3 regions of the Bacillus shivajii genome follow, and region 3 is predicted to be linked to each of the others. Evidence: riboswitches for the same ligand, from Rfam matches in the RefSeq annotation. Region 3 holds a riboswitch; each other region holds the start of a gene.
The links. Region 3 has a riboswitch for S-adenosylmethionine ahead of LGQ02_RS20505 (Fur-regulated basic protein FbpA). Riboswitches for the same ligand answer to the same signal wherever they lie in the genome.
Positions count from the first base shown of each region.

Region 1: it holds a riboswitch for S-adenosylmethionine, as region 3 does, so the genes downstream of both, LGQ02_RS17405 (methionine ABC transporter ATP-binding protein) here and LGQ02_RS20505 (Fur-regulated basic protein FbpA) in region 3, are expected to answer to the same signal.
Region 2: it holds a riboswitch for S-adenosylmethionine, as region 3 does, so the genes downstream of both, metX (homoserine O-acetyltransferase MetX) here and LGQ02_RS20505 (Fur-regulated basic protein FbpA) in region 3, are expected to answer to the same signal.

Region 1 covers NZ_CP084703.1:3,594,974-3,601,317, reverse strand. The annotation lists gene LGQ02_RS17415 (MFS transporter) at 1-1,061, shown strand, start outside; gene LGQ02_RS17410 (hypothetical protein) at 1,125-1,493, shown strand; SAM riboswitch class I at 1,546-1,654, shown strand; gene LGQ02_RS17405 (methionine ABC transporter ATP-binding protein) at 1,909-2,934, shown strand; gene LGQ02_RS17400 (methionine ABC transporter permease) at 2,984-3,613, shown strand; gene LGQ02_RS17395 (MetQ/NlpA family ABC transporter substrate-binding protein) at 3,633-4,484, shown strand; gene LGQ02_RS17390 (carboxymuconolactone decarboxylase family protein) at 5,221-5,586, shown strand; gene LGQ02_RS17385 (YuzK family famiily protein) at 5,920-6,060, shown strand.
Region 2 covers NZ_CP084703.1:3,355,395-3,361,738, reverse strand. The annotation lists gene LGQ02_RS16295 (molybdopterin biosynthesis protein) at 1-30, shown strand, start outside; gene LGQ02_RS16290 (twin-arginine translocase TatA/TatE family subunit) at 92-301, shown strand; SAM riboswitch class I at 816-942, shown strand; SAM riboswitch class I at 1,145-1,271, shown strand; gene metX (homoserine O-acetyltransferase MetX) at 1,366-2,451, shown strand; SAM riboswitch class I at 2,465-2,580, shown strand; gene LGQ02_RS16280 (PLP-dependent aspartate aminotransferase family protein) at 3,134-4,927, shown strand; gene LGQ02_RS16275 (aliphatic sulfonate ABC transporter substrate-binding protein) at 4,954-5,946, shown strand; gene LGQ02_RS16270 (ABC transporter permease) at 5,962-6,344, shown strand, end outside.
Region 3 covers NZ_CP084703.1:4,282,316-4,288,659, reverse strand. The annotation lists gene LGQ02_RS20515 (FdhF/YdeP family oxidoreductase) at 1-1,489, shown strand, start outside; gene fdhD (formate dehydrogenase accessory sulfurtransferase FdhD) at 1,502-2,293, shown strand; SAM riboswitch class I at 2,353-2,463, shown strand; gene LGQ02_RS20505 (Fur-regulated basic protein FbpA) at 2,591-2,731, shown strand; gene LGQ02_RS20500 (DUF2935 domain-containing protein) at 2,820-3,620, opposite strand; gene LGQ02_RS20495 (glutamine--tRNA ligase/YqeY domain fusion protein) at 3,880-5,526, shown strand; gene LGQ02_RS20490 (type 1 glutamine amidotransferase domain-containing protein) at 5,893-6,344, opposite strand, start outside.

The DNA of each region.
Region 1 (6,344 bases), 690 kb from region 3:
GAATATTAAGTGACAGAATTGGCAGGAAAAAACTCATTTTCGTTGGCGCAGTATTTGCAGCGTCTAGTTTATTTTTAAGGGCGATATTATCGCTAGAAGTTCTCTTACTTGGTACAGCGTTTATGACAGGGATGTTTATGGCTTTTATCCAAGTTTCTTCGATTCCTCTTCTGGCAGAAAACTCGACAGAAAAACAACGAGTCCACCTGTTTAGTTTTAACTTTGCGATTATCATGGTGGCAAATGTCATTGGTAATACACTTGGAGGAACATTAAGCGACTTTTTTAATTACATCGTTGGTTTTAATACACTGTGGAGCATTCGGCTTACGTTATTAATTGGGGCAGGCTTCTTTTTTGCAGCGCTCATTCCTATTTTAAAAATTAGAGAAGATCGTAAACTTACGGATAAATCAGACGGGAATAGGTCCTTTAAAAAATTATTTAACACACATAAACAAGGGATTAAGATCATTCTTTTATTTGCCGTTGCACAAATTTTAATTGGTTTTGGTTCAGGGCTTGTGATCCCGTATTTAAACCTATATTTTGTAGACAGGTTTGATATTTCGCATTCACTTGTTGGGATCATCATTTCAGCAGGGCAAGGGATGACCGCTATCGCTCTTCTCATCGGTCCTGCCGTTGTGAAAAAAGTCGGTGAAGTCAATGCGGTCGTCATCTTACAGCTATTGTCGATTCCGTTTTTATTAATTACAGCTTTTACTGAAAATATTTATTGGGCTGTATTTGGTTTTCTATTCCGGCAAGCTTTAATGAACGCAGGAAACCCAATTCAAATGTCACTTATGATGCGAAGTGTTGACGATTCGATCAAAGGACTTGCAAATTCCGTCGGGCAAGCTGTTTTCCAGCTCGGTTGGGCTGTGATGGGTCCAGTTTCAACGACGATCGTCATGGTATATGGCTCATACTCAGGATACGCGATCGTTTTTTCAATTACTGGAGCCCTCTATGTCATTGGAACCGTCTATTTCTTCATTGTTTTCCGAAAGCCCCTTCCGAAATCAGAAAATCTATCAAGAACTGTTGCAGGATAGAGGAAAATAAGAGGAGGAAGTGGAATAAGTTTACAAGGAAATAAGTAAAAAGGCGGGGATAAATTGAAAGAGGTAATTAATGAATTCATAAATCGAGTCCGAGAAAAAGACGCGCTCCAAAAGTTAATGATGAATCGTGTATTAACTGTTTCTTTCAATAATGAACAGGAACTCTGTTATTTAATGGTCGATAACAATTTGTTAAAAATTGTGAGTGGGCTTGATTGCGATAGTCATGTTATCATTGAAGGCAGTGAAGATGATCTAAAAGAATTATTGTACGGTGAGGACTTCCTACTATCTATGAAAAAACGAGAAGACCTGAAAGTAAAAGGGAAGTTAAAAGACTTGTTATTAATAGAATCTTTATTTTATTTGGCAAATACTTCTGATCGAAAAGGTAGGAAACATGTTGACAGTAAAATCGGTTAATGATAATATCCTACTTAACTGATTTAATGAGTTAAATAATTAAAAACAAATTCTCTTATCCAGAGAGGCGGAGGGACTGGCCCGATGAAGCCCGGCAACCACAATGAAAATTGGAAGGTGCCAATTCCAACAAAGCAGATAACTGCTTTGAGAGATGAGAGAAAGGTTTTTCAGTCTTGATATTGGAAACCTTTCAGCTCGTCTTATTGCGCTGAAAGGTTTTTTGTTTTCTATCTTGATTTGAGTATTAAATAGAAAACGACAACAGAGTCTAGAAGCGAAAAGAAAAAAGCTGAGTTTAGTTTATCAATCGGAGACTAAGTGCAGTGAAATAATCATAGATGTTTTAAACCTAGTAATCATATGAGATTAATAAATATATTAGTTAGGTTTATAGAAAGTGAGGCTTATTCAAATGATCTCGTTATCAAAATTGGTGAAAACCTTCAATACGAGGGACGGCAAAGTAACAGCTGTAGATCATATTGACTTGACGATCGAAAAAGGAGAAATCTTTGGGATCATCGGATACAGTGGTGCAGGTAAAAGTACATTAATTCGACTTTTAAATATGTTAGAGGCACCAACTTCTGGTGAAGTCTCTGTTGCCGATAAAAACATGAACAATCTCTCAAAAAAAGAATTAAGAAATGCACGACAAGAGATTGGGATGATTTTTCAACATTTTAATTTATTATGGTCACGTACTGTAAAAGAAAACATTGCATTCCCGCTTGAGATCAAAGGCGTTCCTAAAAAAGAACGTGACAACCGAGTGAATGAATTAATCGAGCTTGTTGGCTTAAGCGGACGTGGAGGATCCTATCCATCACAATTAAGTGGCGGGCAAAAACAACGAGTTGGTATTGCTAGGGCGCTCGCAAATAATCCGAAAGTGTTGCTCTGTGATGAAGCAACTTCTGCATTAGACCCGAAAACAACAGAATCGATCTTGGATTTACTCGTTGACATTAATGAGAAGCTAGGCTTAACAATTGTTCTTATTACTCATGAAATGCACGTCATTCGAAAAATTTGCCACCGCGTAGCAGTGATGGAAGATGGTCAAATTGTGGAACAAGGAAACGTTCTTGATATTTTTAAAAAGCCGAAAGAACACATGACAAAAGAATTTGTTAAGCAAGTGACCGAGCCAGAAGAAACAGAAGAGGCAATCCGTCATTTATTTTCAGAAAATGGCATTCACACCGTCCTTCAGCTTACTTTTGTTGGAGGCGATGCGAAGAAGCCACTTATCAATGATCTCATCAGGTCATATGATGTCACCGTTAATATATTGCAAGGAAAAATTAGTCAAACGCAAAACGGCCCATATGGTTCACTATTTATTAGTGTCGATGGGGCGCAAGAAGAGTTAAATAAAGTCAAAGACTTTATACGTAACCAAGATGTAGAAGTGGAGGTGATCCACGGTGATTAATTTCTTACTCGGAAACATTTTGCTCTTTCCAAATGTGAATTGGGAAAGAATGTGGGATGCGACGTTAGAAACCGTTTATATGACAGTCATTGCCTTAGCATTAACTTTTTTAATTGGTGTGATCTTAGGGTTACTGCTCTTTTTAACAGGCAAAGGCAATTTATTAGAAAATAAAGTGGTTCATGCAATTATAGGTGCCTATGTCAATGTGACAAGGTCCATCCCATTTATTATTTTAATTGTTTTACTCATTCCCTTTACGATAGCGATATTAAAAACATTTTTAGGACCTTCTGCAGCATTACCGGCATTAATCATCGGTTCTGCACCGTTCTATGCAAGGTTAGTTGAAATTGCCTTTCGTGAAATAGATAAAGGGGTCATTGAAGCTTCAAAAGCAATGGGGGCTTCGAACTGGCAAATTATTTATAAAGTCTTATTACCAGAATCCATGCCAGCACTGATCTCAGGATTAACAGTAACAGCGATTGCTCTTGTCAGTTATACAGCAATGGCTGGAGTTATCGGAGCTGGGGGTCTCGGTGATCTCGCTTTCCGGGAAGGATTCCAAAGAAGTCGACATGATGTAACACTAATGGCAACAATTCTTATTTTAGTGATTGTCTTTATTCTTCAAATTATCGGCGATCGCGTAACAAATAAACTAGATAAAAGATAAAAAGATGGGGGTATTATTAATGAAAAAATTTATGTTGAAACTTGGAGCAGTGGTATTATCAGTAGGTTTATTAGCAGCTTGTGGAGCAGGTGAAGCAGAACAATCAACAGGTGATAATGGAGAAACAGTTGAGACGTCATTATTAACAGTAGGAGCTTCAAACGTGCCGCATGCGGAAATCCTAGAGTTTGCAGAACCGTTATTAGAGGAAGAAGGAATTGAGTTAGAGGTTGTCCCTTTTAATGATTATGTATTGCCGAACCAAGCACTAGATTTAGGTGAGCTTGATGCAAACTACTTCCAGCACGTACCTTATTTAGAGTCACAAATTGCAGAGCACGACTATGACTTTGTGAATGCAGGTGGAATTCATATCGAGCCAATCGGTATATATTCTCAAGACTACACAAGCTTAGATGAATTACCTGATGGAGCGAGCATTTTAATGAGTGACTCTGTTGCTGACCATGGGCGTATTTTATCAATGCTTGAAGAAGAAGGGTTGATCACTCTTGAAGATGGTGTTGGCATTAATGCAACATTAGATGACATTGCAGAAAACCCAAGAGATTTTGATTTCCAAGCAAATGTCGAAGCGGCATTACTCCCGACAGCGTACCAAAACAATCAAGCAGATGCGATTTTAATTAACTCTAACTATGCGTTAGATGCAGGTTTAAATCCATTAGAGGACGCGATTGCAACAGAAACAGCTGATTTAGATAACCCTTATGTTAACGTCATTGCTGTTCGCAGTGGAGACGAAGCTGACGAGCGTATCAACACATTAGTAGAGATTTTACGATCTGAAGAAGTACAAGACTATATCATCGAAACGTATGACAATGCAGTGGTACCTGTTTCAGAATAAAAATTAAGTTGAATGGTATTTTGTAAAAGTGGGGAAGAAGTTACGAAACTCGTGAATAAAGAGCTTCAACTATTTCTAATATTTTTATGAAAACAACAGTCACACTTTGTTTTAGAGAACATATGCTATAAATTACAACCTTTATCAAGCCGCAATGCCTGGGTTTCCCTCGGTCATTGCGGTTTTTCTTAAGAATCTGAATCAATTTCATAACTCAAAATATGATGCGGAATTCCGAATGATGAGTGTGAACTTCACTTCAGACGGACGCTTTCCCGAGCGCTTGTCTTCAGCTAACTTAGTCTCAACAACTCTTCGCCTAAGTGGATCTTCAGACTGCGCTTATACTCCGGGAGTCGCCGTCTTTTGTTACGTTCACTTCAAAATAAAACGTAGATTTAATGAAATATTTATCATATCATTCGTTTCACTGCGCAAAAACGTAATTATGAAATTCATTCATCTATATAAAGTTTTTGCTAAGAAGATACTCGGCGTAGTAAAAGGTTTTACGTGTGGAGTATAAGCGCAACTACGGTTTTCCCAACACATGTAGGCTAGGCAATCGCCGAGTTTTCTTTATTTTACAACTTACCTTTCCAAGCGACTGGTATATAGTAAAGCTCTCCCTCATTCTCTCCATAAGAACTTCACTAAGTTCTAACATAATTCCAAATGCACTAGTTAATAATATAGAAGTGAAAATTTTTCAATGAACCTAGGAGGGAATGGATGTATGGAACATCAAGAAATGTCACCAATTCATCAAGCGCTTTATGATTATAAAGCAGGCTTTGCACAGTTTAGCGAGCAAATGCCGCAGGTTGCAGATAAATACGCAGAGTATACAGAATCCTGCTTTGCGGAAGGGAAATTGTCAGCAAAAGAAAAACAGTTAATTGCTCTTGGGATGAGTTTAAATGCTCAAGATGAATATTGTATTATTTATCATACAAAAGGCTGTTTAGAACAAGGATGCTCACAAGATGAAATTTTAGAAGCTGTAGCTGTTACCGGAGCATTTGGAGGAGGAGCAGCAATGAGTCAAGGTTTTACTCTTGTTGAACAATGTTTGCAAGAGTTTGATGGGCAAACACATTAAATGGTGATTTGGAAAACATATGGTAAGCGCAATTTCAAAAACAGAGGATAACGTTGTAATTAGTGGATATTGTATAGATGAATCGGTTGAAATCGTCAGATGGTAATGAGAGTTAATATATCCTTTCATAAGAGAACAAATCAACATTGGGAGATTTCCTGTCAAGTGTTATGATTAATCACGTAGAAAAAATTGATTGAAATTTTACATCTCCCTTACTTACATGGCGTGAGTTAGTGGACAGTGTAAGGTTTTGATCCAAAAAAATTGAAAGGATCGTGATTCATTATCCATCAGATTCAGACGAACTATACGACTGAGATGGAGAAAGCAATGTACCAATCATACGGAATTGGGTATGAGGAGTACAACCGAAATCTTGATAATCGTATGAAAGTTGAAACTGAAAGAGAGAAGGACCATCAACGATCAATAGCTATCGTATCTGAGCATCGTCGACAAATACACACGTAAAGATATAAAGTTAGAACGAAGAAAAAAATAATTGGCCGGAAGGAGGGAGCTCCTTTTCGGTCAATTTTCATTTATATACGATCGGTCCTAAAGAATCACGGACGGTTAACGGCTATTCTCATAGGGGGTGGTGACTCAGGTGGTGATTACAAACGTAGCTTCGAATGTTACGGCGAACCAGATTACTTCAAGTAACTTAAGGCGCAGAACGTCATTTAGCCGAAGTTTGGTAACACTATTTGGTGTTGAGCTATGTGGATTAAATGAAAAAAGGCTGTCCTAAT
Region 2 (6,344 bases), 930 kb from region 3:
ATTGAACCGTATTACTTAGCAAAAGTTTAAAAAATAGACATTGTTTTTTGTCAAAAACTCGTGTAATTTAAACGTAGGAGGTGCGTTATTTATGCTTTCAAACATCGGAATTCCAGGCTTAGTTTTAATTCTCGTCATCGCACTAATTATTTTTGGACCGAAAAAGCTACCTGAAATGGGAAGAGCTGTCGGGCAGACGTTAAAAGAATTTAAGAAATCAACAAAAGAATTAACAAATGAAGTTACAGAACCAATTGACGATATAAAAAATGAAGCAAAAAAAGTGACAGAAGATAAATAATAAGAGTAAACGTCTGGTAAAGGGGAACCCCTTAATCAGGCGTTTTTCTATTGTGTGAATGATCACCACTTCATATGGTGCCAGGCACCTGGGAAAAGAATGGGATTTGATGGTAGGGCACGTATTTTATACATTGTTATACAAGGTTGGGCAAGGGGATCAGTTACAGGATTCGTGACTGTTTGTGTTTTCAACGACGTGTGGTTGTCTGACCTTGCTTTTCCTTGATATTATGGGATATTGCTTGAGTTTTGAATCCTGCAAAAATGAGTCTGATTCACGTGACCCGGACTCAATGTTGTAGGACTCAATCCATGAATAAACAGGTGTAATAATGAATATGAAATCTCGTTAAGTGTATAAAAATACAAATATAATCCTAAATTAAAATCATCCATCATATTTTACTTTCAAACATCGTACAATAAAAAAACATCACTAAATATTTTGACACTTTTTATGATAAGTGTTATGATCTTCATCAACTTCATATTTTTACAAATGTCAAAGAAATTCTTTATCAAGAGAGGCGGAGGGACTGGCCCGACGAAGCCCGGCAACCAGCATGGTATCAATACGATTCAACCATATCATGCAAGGTGCTAATTCCTGCAAAGCAAATTAGCTTTGGGAGATGAGAATGATCCATTTTGTTTTGACAAAATGGCCGCTCAAACATTCATTCACTGATCCCTTTGCTATAACACTTAGCAAAGGGATTTATGTTACATTTTCCATTTTTGCTAAAAAATCTAATAAAAGTTGTTGACGGTAATGCATTAAAGTGTTAATCTTTTAACAAGTTAATCAATAAAAATAATTCAAAAAAATAAAAATATAATTCTCTTATCAAGAGAGGTGGAGGGACTGGCCCGATGAAGCCCGGCAACCAGCATAAATGTGATGTATTATTTACATCCCATATGCAAGGTGCCAATTCCAACAAAGCAGTTGCTTTGAAAGATGAGAGAGGGATCTTTGTCATACATAAGTCTCTCTGTCTCTTTCAGGCAGAGGGACTTTTTTAGTGAAAAAATGATGAATGATGATTAGGAGGTGACAAGGTGAAAGTCAAGCAAAAAACCAACATAACAACTGGTACCGTTACGCTTCCAAAAATCAAGCTCGATTCTGGAGTTGAACTTATAAATGTCACCTTAGCATATGAACGGGCAGGACCTCCAAATGGTGAAACGATTCTTGTCTGTCATGCACTTACTGGAAATCAACATACAGTAGGGACTGAAGATCAGCCAGGTTGGTGGCGAGGATTAATTAATGATCAAAGCTTTATTGATATTCAAACATATGAAGTGATAACGTTTAATGTTTTAGGAGGGTGCAACGGATCGACGGGTCCAACTTCAACAAATCCTTTAACGAGGGAAACTTACAAAGGTGATTTTCCATTTATTACTATACGAGATATTGTTCGAGCTCAACAATTGGCATTACAACAATTAAACATTAACAAATTAAAAGCTGTGATCGGTGGCTCTTTAGGAGGAATGCAAGCACTTGAATGGGCAGTCATGTACCCGGACTTGATTGATCAAGTGATCGTATTAGCTGCCACGCCATCGTTAAGTGATTACGGCATAAGCTATAATGCAATCGCAAGAAAAGCAATTATCGATGACCCAAATTGGAACGGTGGGAACTACACGGATCAAGCCTTTCCGGAAAATGGATTTGCAACCGCTCGAATGATCGGGATGATTACGTATCGATCGGACGGTCTTTTTAACCAAAGATTTCATCGGGACCAAAGAGACGCTTGGGGAAAACGTCACGATGAAATTGCTTATCAAGTAGAGTCTTATCTCCTATATCAAGGAGAAAAATTCACAAAACGTTTTGATCCAAACAGCTACTTGTATTTACTAAAAGCTATGGATCACCACGACTTAGAATATCGAAGAGGGCCACTTACTGAAGTGCTCAGTCGCTTTAAAAAAAATGTTCAGTTAATTGCATTTCAAGGAGATTTACTTTATCCTCCTGATGAAATGAAAAGACTTGCTAATGTGTGGGAAAAAGCTGGTGCTAACGTTCAGTTTCAGGGCATTCAAACGGCCTTTGGTCATGACGGGTTTTTAACCGAATTTGAAAAATGGGGTGAGACCATTCAAAAAACATTACAAAAATAAATAATGAACACAACTCTTATAAAGAGTGGCAGAGGGACTGGCCCGATGAAGCCCGGCAACCACAAAGGACCTTACTTTGGAAGGTGCCAAATCCTGCAAAATGACAGCGTTCATTTTGAGAGATAAGAGAAAGGACACGAGATCACGTCAACCTTTCTCTTATCGCGAAAGGTTTTTATTTTTGGCTCTTTTCGTAAACTTTGTTGCTATTTTTAAAAAGATTGGTTGAGTGAAAGGCGGCGATTCCAGCGCCGAGCGTAGCATTATAAATAAGCTGCGAGTTGTCTCGACGGACAAAGCTGCATAGCGTTGCTCGCAGAGGAAGAGACAGGAAACATATTGGCTGAAGCGTTGCCCACGGCAAAGAAGACACTGTGAATTCGAAAGAAGTGAAGAATGAACAGATGTCGCACTTGTGCCTAGAGGTGCAAAGAAGACACTGTGAATTCGAACGAAGGGAAGAATAAACAGATGTCGCACTTGTGCTCTGGAGTGAAAGCGCCCGTCTGTAACGTAAACCAAGCCTGAAAGATTTCTCAAAAACAACAATCTATGCGAAAAGAGCCTTATTTTTAGATAGCTTGTAAAGAGAACGAAGTGAATTTAAAAGGACAATCGCATTTCTACCCATGATTAAACTTATTTCAGGATAGAATCTTTAAAAAATTAGGAGGAATGACAAATGAGTAACAATCAAAACTTTGAAACTTATAACTTAGAAACAGTGGCTTTACACGGAGGGCAGGCACCAGATCCAACGACAGGTTCACGAGCTGTCCCGATTTATCAAACGAGTTCATACGTTTTCCATGATACGGATCATGCAGAAAGTCTTTTTTCACTTGATGAGCCTGGTAACATTTATAGCCGTATTGGAAATCCGACTGTCGACGTTTTTGAAAAACGAATTGCCCTATTAGAAGAAGGAGTCGCATCTGTTGCAACAGCGTCAGGAATGGCCGGCATTGCACTATCCATTTTTAACATTGCAAGTGCTGGCGATGAAATTGTTGCAGCAACAAACCTTTATGGTGGTACGTACAATTTGTTTTCGATCACTTTACCACGATACGGAATTAACGTTCGTTTTGTAGATCCAACAGACCCACAAAACTTTAAAGATGCGATTAATGACAAAACGAAAGCTGTTTTTGCTGAAACGATTGGAAACCCGAGTCTCCACGTTTTAGACATTGAAGGAGTCGCTGATGTTGCGCATGAAGCAGGAATTCCACTCATTATTGATAACACGTTTGCAACACCTTATGTGTGTAAGCCGATCGCTCTAGGAGCAGACATCGTCATTCACTCCGCAACAAAATGGATTGGTGGTCATGGAACATCGATTGGTGGAGTGGTTGTTGATGGTGGACGATTTAACTGGCAGTCAGAAAAGTTTCCGCAATTTACAGAGCCAGATCAAAGCTACAATGGCGTTGTTTACGCAAAAGATTTCGGAACATTAGCATTTGCCACAAAATTTAGAGTTCAGTTACTCCGTGACTTTGGGGCTTGCTTAAGTCCATTTAACGCTTTTCAGCTATTACAAGGATTAGAAACACTTCACCTTAGAGTAGAGCGACACAATGAAAATGCGTTAAAACTTGCGAAGTATTTAGAAGATCATCCTGCAGTAGAATGGGTTGCTTACCCAGGTTTAGAATCTCACCCGTCGCATGAATTAGCGACTGAAGTATTACAGCACGGTTATGGATCAATCGTTAACTTTGGTATTAAAGGCGGCCGTGAAGCAGGAAGAACACTTATTGACAACATTTCACTTTGGTCACATTTAGCAAATGTCGGGGATGCGAAGAGTTTAATCATTCATCCAGCAACGACGACACACCAGCAATTATCTGCTGAGGACCTTGTGACAACAGGGGTAACAGAAGACCTTGTCCGTCTATCTGTTGGAATCGAAAACGTGGAAGATTTATATAAAGACTTAGATCAAGCTTTGCAAAAAGCGACCGGTCAAGGAAACGCAAACAATAAAGTAATTAACGATGAAGGGGTTATTAAGTGGGCACTCGGCACACCTAATCTGACAGAAACAAAAAATGGCGAAGAAGTGCAGCGTCAAAAAACGTTAGCGATCGTCGGACTTAGTTCCAACCCAGCGCGTCCAAGTCACCGTCTTGCTCGTAAAATGCAAAGACTTGGCTATAAAGTGATACCAGTAAACCCTCGCGAAACTGAAGTGTTAGGAGAAAAAGCGTATCCAGATCTAAAAAGTATTGAAGGTCCAATTGATATTGCACAAATTTTTAGAAGTCCTGATGCAGCAGTGGAACTTGCAAAAGAAGCCGCTGTCGTTCAGCCGAAAATCTTTTGGTTACAAGAAGGAGTTGTTTCAGAAAAGGCAGCTGTTATAGCAAAAGAATCAGGAATTGATGTTGTGCATAACCGCTGCACATATAAAGAGGCCCAACGATTAAGAGGGACGATTTCCACATTTGCATGTGAAATATAAGAATTTAACGTAGAGGAGAGATGAAGATGATAACACGAAAGCATATATTATTCCTTTTCATTACTGTTTTCACTTTACTGATCACCGCAGCATGTAGCTCCTCTACGTCAGGAGCAGACGAAGGATTACCAAGTGAAATCACGTTAGATTATGCCTATTATTCACCGACTAGTTTAGTAGTGAAAGAGTTTGGTTGGTTAGAAGAAGAATTTGCAGAAGAGGGCGTAGAAATTGAATTTGTTTTAAGTCAAGGGAGCAATCGAGCACTTGAATTTTTAAACAGTAATAGCATTGATTTTGGCTCAACAGCTGGAGCGGCAGCCCTTATGGCTAAAGGAAACAATGCAGCGATAAAAAATGTTTATATTTACTCTCAGCCAGAGTGGACGGCACTAGTGACATCGCCTGAGTCAAACATTCAATCGATCGAAGATTTAGCAGGAAAAACAGTTGCTGCAACGCTTGGAACTGACCCTTACATTTTCTTAGTTCGCGCGTTAAATGAGCACGGTTTAACAGTAGATGATGTGGAAGTTATCAACTTACAACATAGTGATGGGGCGAATGCTTTAGCAACAGGTCAAGTCGAAGCATGGGCAGGTCTTGACCCTCACATGGCTCGTCAAGAATTAGAAACAGGTGCTGAGTTGTTTTTTAGGGAAACGAGTTTTAATACGTACGGTTTTTTGAATGTGCGAGAGCAGTTTGCTGAAGATTATCCAGAAGTAGTTGAAAGAGTCATCGAGGTTTATGAAAAAGCGCGTAAATGGGTGTTAGAAAACCCAGAAGAAACGGTTGAAATAATGGCAAAAGAAGCACAAATGGATGAGTCAGTTGCAGATTTACAGCTTGAAAGAAATAACTTTGCAAATCCTATTCCTGGAAGTGAGCATGTCGACAGTTTGACAGAAGCGGGCCTAGTTTTACAAGAAGCAGGTGTCATGGATGAGGAGCATGATATCGAGAAGTTAGTCGAGTCATTAATCGATCCTGCATTTGCTGAAAATGTCATTGACTAAAAAGGAGGAGTGAAAATGGGGATTCCTCAAGAGGAAATTCGTGAAAAACAAACGGAAAAACAAGCAAACATAAAAAAGGGCGTTCAAGGAAAAGGGCGATCCACAAAGAGAGCATCTTGGGGAACTCTCAGTTTATCTCTTCTTTTTCCAACGGTTCTTCTCTTGTTTTGGGAGCTAGGGACGAGGTTTGGGTTTGTTAACTCAAATCTCTTTCCAGCCCCTACGACAATTCTCGGTACAATTTGGTCGATGGGAGTAGATGGTAGTCTTTGGCAGCATACTGGAATTACCCTTTATCGTATTTTTTGGGGCTTTATATGGGGCACGCTCATTGCAGTTGTAATCGGTTCGGTCGTTGGGATGAGTAAAAAAGCAGAGACAATCGTTGATCCGTCCGT
Region 3 (6,344 bases):
CGTCTACCAAGTGAATATAGGTGGCGACATTGCCTTTATGAACGGCGTTATCAAACATTGGTTTGACATGGAAAAACAAGAACGTGGATCCGCCATTGACCATCAATTTGTAAATGAGCATACGAAAGGCTATCAAGAGTTAAAAGAACATGTAAGAAAACAAGATTGGGAAACACTTGAGAAATCATCCGGGCTTTCAAAAGAAAGAATGCTAGAATTCGCAAAGCTTCTCGCCAAGTCGAAAAGTGGTGTTTTCGTCTGGTCAATGGGGTTAACCCAACACAGGTTTGGAACAGATAACATTTCTCAAGTTGCCAACCTAGCCATGCTTCGTGGATTTCTTGGTCGCAAGTACTGTGGTGTCATGCCAATTCGCGGTCACTCAGGCGTACAAGGTTCTGGAGAAATGGGGGCAGATCCATTTGTTCTACCTGGCGGTGATTTTGAGCCGAGAAACAAAGAGCGTGTAGAGAAGGTTTGGAACTTCGATATACCTGACTGGCAAGGTGACATCGTTGGTGTGTCTTTAGAAAATGCGGTACTTCCGGAAGATCATGAGCGAAAACTTAAAGTGTTTTATACATCCGGAGGAAACTTCTTGGAAACAATGCCAAACCCTGACTTCATTAAAGGCTGCCTTGAGAATGTCGACATTCGTGTTCATCAAGACATTATTTTAAATACGTCGACACTTGTGGATGCAAAAGAAGAAGTCATTGTTCTTCCTGCAATGACACGTTACGAACAACCTGGTGGAGGAACGTCAACATCGACGGAAAGAATGGTTTATTTTTCACCAGAAATTAAAGGACCACGGATCGGTGAAGCAAGGCCTGAATGGGAGATTTACGTCGATCTGGCTAAACGTGTTAAACCAGAGGGAAGTAGTGTCATAGATTACAAGACAGCGCAAGAAATTCGTGATGAAATAGCAATTGCACATCCGAAATACGACGGGGTTCAGCATTTAAAGAATAAAGGAGATGTCTTCCAATGGGGAGGCGCTTGGTTATGTGAAGGTGGGGAATGTCCAACAGAAGACGGGAAAGGCCAATTGCTCCCGATTGAGCTTCCAGAACTGCGTAAACCAGAGGGTCATTTCTATGTGACAACGAGACGTGGCAAGCAGTTTAACTCGATGATTTACAGTGATAGAGATCCAAATAACAATGCCGATCGTTTCGATGTGCTAATCAATCAAAGTGATGCAAAAGGCCTTGGGATTAACGAAGGAGAAGCTATCGTCGTATACAATAAATATGGAACGTTTCACGGTCGAGCAAAATACGACCGCACAAAACAAGGAAACATCTCTGTTTACTGGCCAGAAGGGAATGTTCTGATTCCAAAAGGGGTTTACGAACAATTTGCCGGTATCCCTGAATATAATACGGCTGTCATTGTTGAAAAAGCGGAAACGTACCATGCCCATAAAGATACGAAATATGTTGAACGAAGAATTGAAGAACTCGAAACAGAAATCAGTTAAAAGGAGTACGCTATGAATCATGACGTGATGAAGGATCAGCCGATCATTGCATATAATAATGGGGCAGTTTCAGAAATAAATGATACCATTGCGCTTGAAGTACCAATAACGATCCTTGTAAACGGTATTGAATTTGGAACGATGATGTGTACCCCAACTCACATCGAAGAAATGACGATTGGTATTTTAGCCTCAGAAGGTGTGATCCTCACACCTTCAGATATTGATTCTTTATCAATACTAAAAGAAAAAGGGTATGTTTATGTGCAGTTAAAAAAAGAAGATGTACCGATTGATTCGTATGCAACGAAGCGATATATCGGGTCATGTTGTGGAAAAAGCAGAAAGTTTTACTTCCAAAACGACGTACGGACGGCAAAGACGGTGATGACAAAGCATGATATTCATGCTGAACAAATCATTAACTTAATGGAAGAAATGCAAGAAAACGCAATTAATTTTCAACAAACGGGAGGTTTGCATAATACGGCGTTATGCACAACCGCCGAATTGATTGTAAACCGTTCAGATATCGGGCGTCATAATGCCCTTGATAAAGTGTATGGCTACTGTCTAAAAAATAAAGTCCCACTAAAGGATAAGGTGATTGTTTTTAGCGGAAGAATTTCATCAGAAGTGCTGTTGAAAGTTTCAAAGATGGGAGTTGGAATCATGCTATCAAAATCGGCTCCGACGACTTTAGCCATAGATTTAGCAAAAGACTTAGGAATTACAACAGTGGGATTTATTCGCGGGGGGCGTTTTAATGTTTATACGCACCCAGATCGTGTATCATTCGACTGATTGACATGATCATAAGATTGATGTATGGTATATTATACCAAATGTAACAAACAGAGAACTTCTTATGTAGAGAGGTGGAGGGACTGGCCCATCGAAGCCTCGGCAACGGATTTTTCATTTAGGAGAACACCGTGCTAATTCCTGCGGCAATATTCGCCGAAAAATGAGAAGAGGTATTGAAACGTTGTTCAAAGTAACACGATGTTTTTGAACGTTATCAAGATTCGCCCTCTTCTTTTTAGAAGGGGGTTTTTTGCCCCTTTAGGAGTACGAAGACTAAGGGAGGAGACATACACGATGACCGAAAAATCGCAACAAAAAGAACAGATGATTGAAGAGCTACTAGCATTAGGGATCTACAAAATTGGAGATGTACAACTGTATGAAGTGCCGCTTGAAGACTTAGAACATGAATATAATGAGCATCTACGCAAATAGCTTCTTATGCATAAAATGCTAGGCACACACCGCTACGTTTTCATTTCTAAAGTAGGAGTGGCCTAGCATTTCTTCACTAAGGAGATGCTTAGTCTTCTGTTCGAGGTTTCGTTGGATCGCAATCAGGCATTTGCACGACCTCTGTCGTTTCAGCTAACTTCATTAAGTAATAGCACTCTTCTCTTGCCATATGGTCAGCCATTAGTGGTGATAGAACACCGAGAGATTCTTTCGTTAGCTGCATTTCCTCTAACTCTCTTAAAAAAGCTTTGAAAACTTCCATCTCTAGTTCAATATCGCGATGGAATCTCTTTAGAGCGGGAAATTGAGAAACATTTGCTCGGAGGAACCCAGCCATCTCGACCGCTTTAATATAAAATTCCTCCCATTCCTCTTTAAAGTAATCACTTTTTTCACGAATATCGTATTCGACATGATCCATATTACTACTAATTGCTGCCGCATGTCCTGCAGCGTCCAAAAGCCAAATGAGGTCGTGGTGAAGTGGGTGAACCTTCGGTGGCCGCTCACCTTTTAAGAAATAAGAGAAGATCCTCAATGCTTCATCTAGTTCATTTACCATATGGTTTAAAAAAGAAGGAGGTAATGTAATTGCAATATCACCTTCTAAATGTTCACGGATGATCGCTAACTTTAATTCACGTAATTTTTCTGTTTCTTCATTAGCCTGTCTTAATAACGTCATTAATGCTTGCTCATTTGGAAACCTTCTCGCCTCACCTAAAAGCTCGTCAAACGAATCAATAAATCCTTCAGCTCGAGCGACATAATTCCTTTCACCAGGAGATAGTGATTCATAAATAAACCTGCTGTGGTCACCAAGAACTTGTAACCAAAATTCCAGTTCAAACAATAATTCATCACGCATTGTTTTTACCCTCCCACCGTAAAAATAACAGCCATTAAAAAACATATGATGAAAATGATCCTTTGATGAATGATGAACGATAGATTTACTTATAATGGAGAATGTGCGTAATAAAGGCAAAGCGTGTTATAATAATGGGATGGAAAGATTTACTCAAAAATCCCCTCATGCATGGATATATGTATTCATTTATGATATAACTTCAAGTATGAGTTCACTATGAACGTGAGAAAATTGCCGGTCAGAAAGGTGAGTAATGATGACAGAAAACAATCAAACATCATCTAACTTTATAAAGCACATTGTAAAAAAAGATTTAGAATCAGGAAAACATAATGAAATTATGACAAGATTTCCTCCAGAACCAAACGGCTATTTACATATTGGGCATGCGAAGTCGATCGTTTTGAACTTCGAATTAGCCGATGAATTTGGTGGGAAAACAAACCTACGTTTTGACGACACGAATCCATTAAAGGAAGATAAAGAATACGTTGATTCGATTAAAGATAATATTGAATGGCTTGGTTATGAGTGGGATGAGCTTCGCTTCGCCTCTAACTACTTCGGCGAAATGTATGACCGAGCAGTCCTACTAATTAAAAATGGTCTTGCATATGTCGAGGACTTATCACAAGAGGAAATTCGTCAGTACCGTGGTACATTAACAGAGCCAGGAAAAGAAAGTCCGGCAAGAAGCCGTTCTGTCGAGGAAAACTTAGAACTCTTCGAACGTATGAAAAACGGTGAATTTGCTGATGGAGAGAAAGTTCTCCGTGCAAAAATTGATATGAGCTCTCCGAACATTAATATGCGTGATCCTGTAATTTATCGTATTTCACATACAACACATCACAACACAGGGGATGAATGGTGTATTTATCCGATGTATTCTTTTGCACACCCACTCGAAGACGCGATCGAAGGTATTACACACTCCATATGTACGCTAGAGTTTGAAGATCAGCGCCCACTGTATAACTGGGTCGTAGAAAACTGTGAAATGGAAGCACAACCACAGCAAATTGAATTTGCTCGCTTAAACTTAACGAATACGGTGATGAGTAAGCGTAAGTTGAAGCAGCTCGTTGACGAGAACTTTGTTGATGGTTGGGACGATCCACGTATGCCAACGATTTCAGGATTGCGCCGCCGCGGTTACACACCTGAGGCAATTAAGCAGTTCTGTCGTGAAATTGGTGTTGCAAAGTCTGATAATATCGTGGATGTACGCATGCTTGAACACTTCATTCGTGAAGACTTGAAATTAAAAGCACCACGTACAATGTCTGTATTGCATCCATTAAAAGTCGTCATCACAAACTACCCTGAAGGGGAAGTTGAGTGGCTTGATGCGGATATTAACCCTGAAAATGAAGAAATGGGTAAAAGACAAATTCCTTTCTCTCGTGAAATTTACATTGAGCAAAGTGACTTTATGGAAAACCCACCGAAGAAGTATTTCAGACTGTTCCCAGGTAATGAGGTACGCTTAAAACATGCATATTTCATTAAATGTGAGGATGTCATTAAGGATGACGAAGGGAATGTCGTTGAAATCCATTGTACGTATGACCCAGAAACGAAGTCTGGCACTGGTTTTACAGGTCGTAAAGTAAAAGGGACGCTTCATTGGGTGGAAGCAACACACGCGAAAGAAGCAGAATTCCGTCTATATGATTCGTTGATTCTAGATGACCAAGGTGACGACTTCATGGATCAAGTGAATCCAAACTCACTTGAAATAGCTAATGGTTTCGTTGAGCCAAATATGGTTGACGCAAAACCAGAAGATAAGTTCCAATTCTTCCGTCACGGTTACTTTAACGTAGACCCTGCTGCGACAACAGACGAGGAACTCGTCTTTAACCGTATTGTGGAGTTGAAAAGTTCTTTTAAGCTGTAATGTTATAGTTGATGGTAAGCACTTTGATGAGCACATGATGCTCGTTGAAGTGCTTTTTTTTGTTTATTCATTATGGTGCCGGTCGGAAGTAGGCGGGAGGACCGGAGAATGGTTGTTGGACTTGTTGTAGGAGGTACGACCTGGTTTTATCTATTGTTTTCTTTGTTTCTCTTTGGTTTTGAGTCCTACAAAAATGAGTCCGGGTCAGCTGAGTCAGACTCATTTTTGTAGGACTCAATAAATGGATAATAGTGAGAAAAAACGAATAAATTTTGTATATATTATCTCGGGATAACAAACACCACACATTTAGTGGAAATAACAAAAAAAGAAGCCAGGCGTACTCTCCTGGCTTCTAAAACACTGTTATCCTTCAAGTGCTTCGATCACTTTTTTTGCTGTGCTTTCACTCGACATCGGATTTTGGCCTGTGACAAAATGGCCATCCTTAACTGAGTAGTCCTTCCATGCTTCTCCTGAGGCGAAGTCTGCGCCCCTTTCCCGTAACGTCGTTTCTAATAAGAATGGCATGTCTGAATCTAACCCCATTTCCTTTTCCTCTGCATCTGTGAAGCTGTTCATTTGGTGCCCTTTTACGATGGGGGTACCATCCTTATATGTGACATTAACGAAAGCACTAGGACCGTGGCAAACGGCTCCAATAATCTTCTCTCTTTCAGCAGCAGATTGGATGACAGATTGTAGTACTTCATTATTAGGGAAATCAAACATCGTACCGTGTCCCCCTGGTAAAAAGATGGCGTCAATGCCATTCGCATATTCAACCTTTAGCTTTTTTGTCTCCTTCAAGGCTTGTT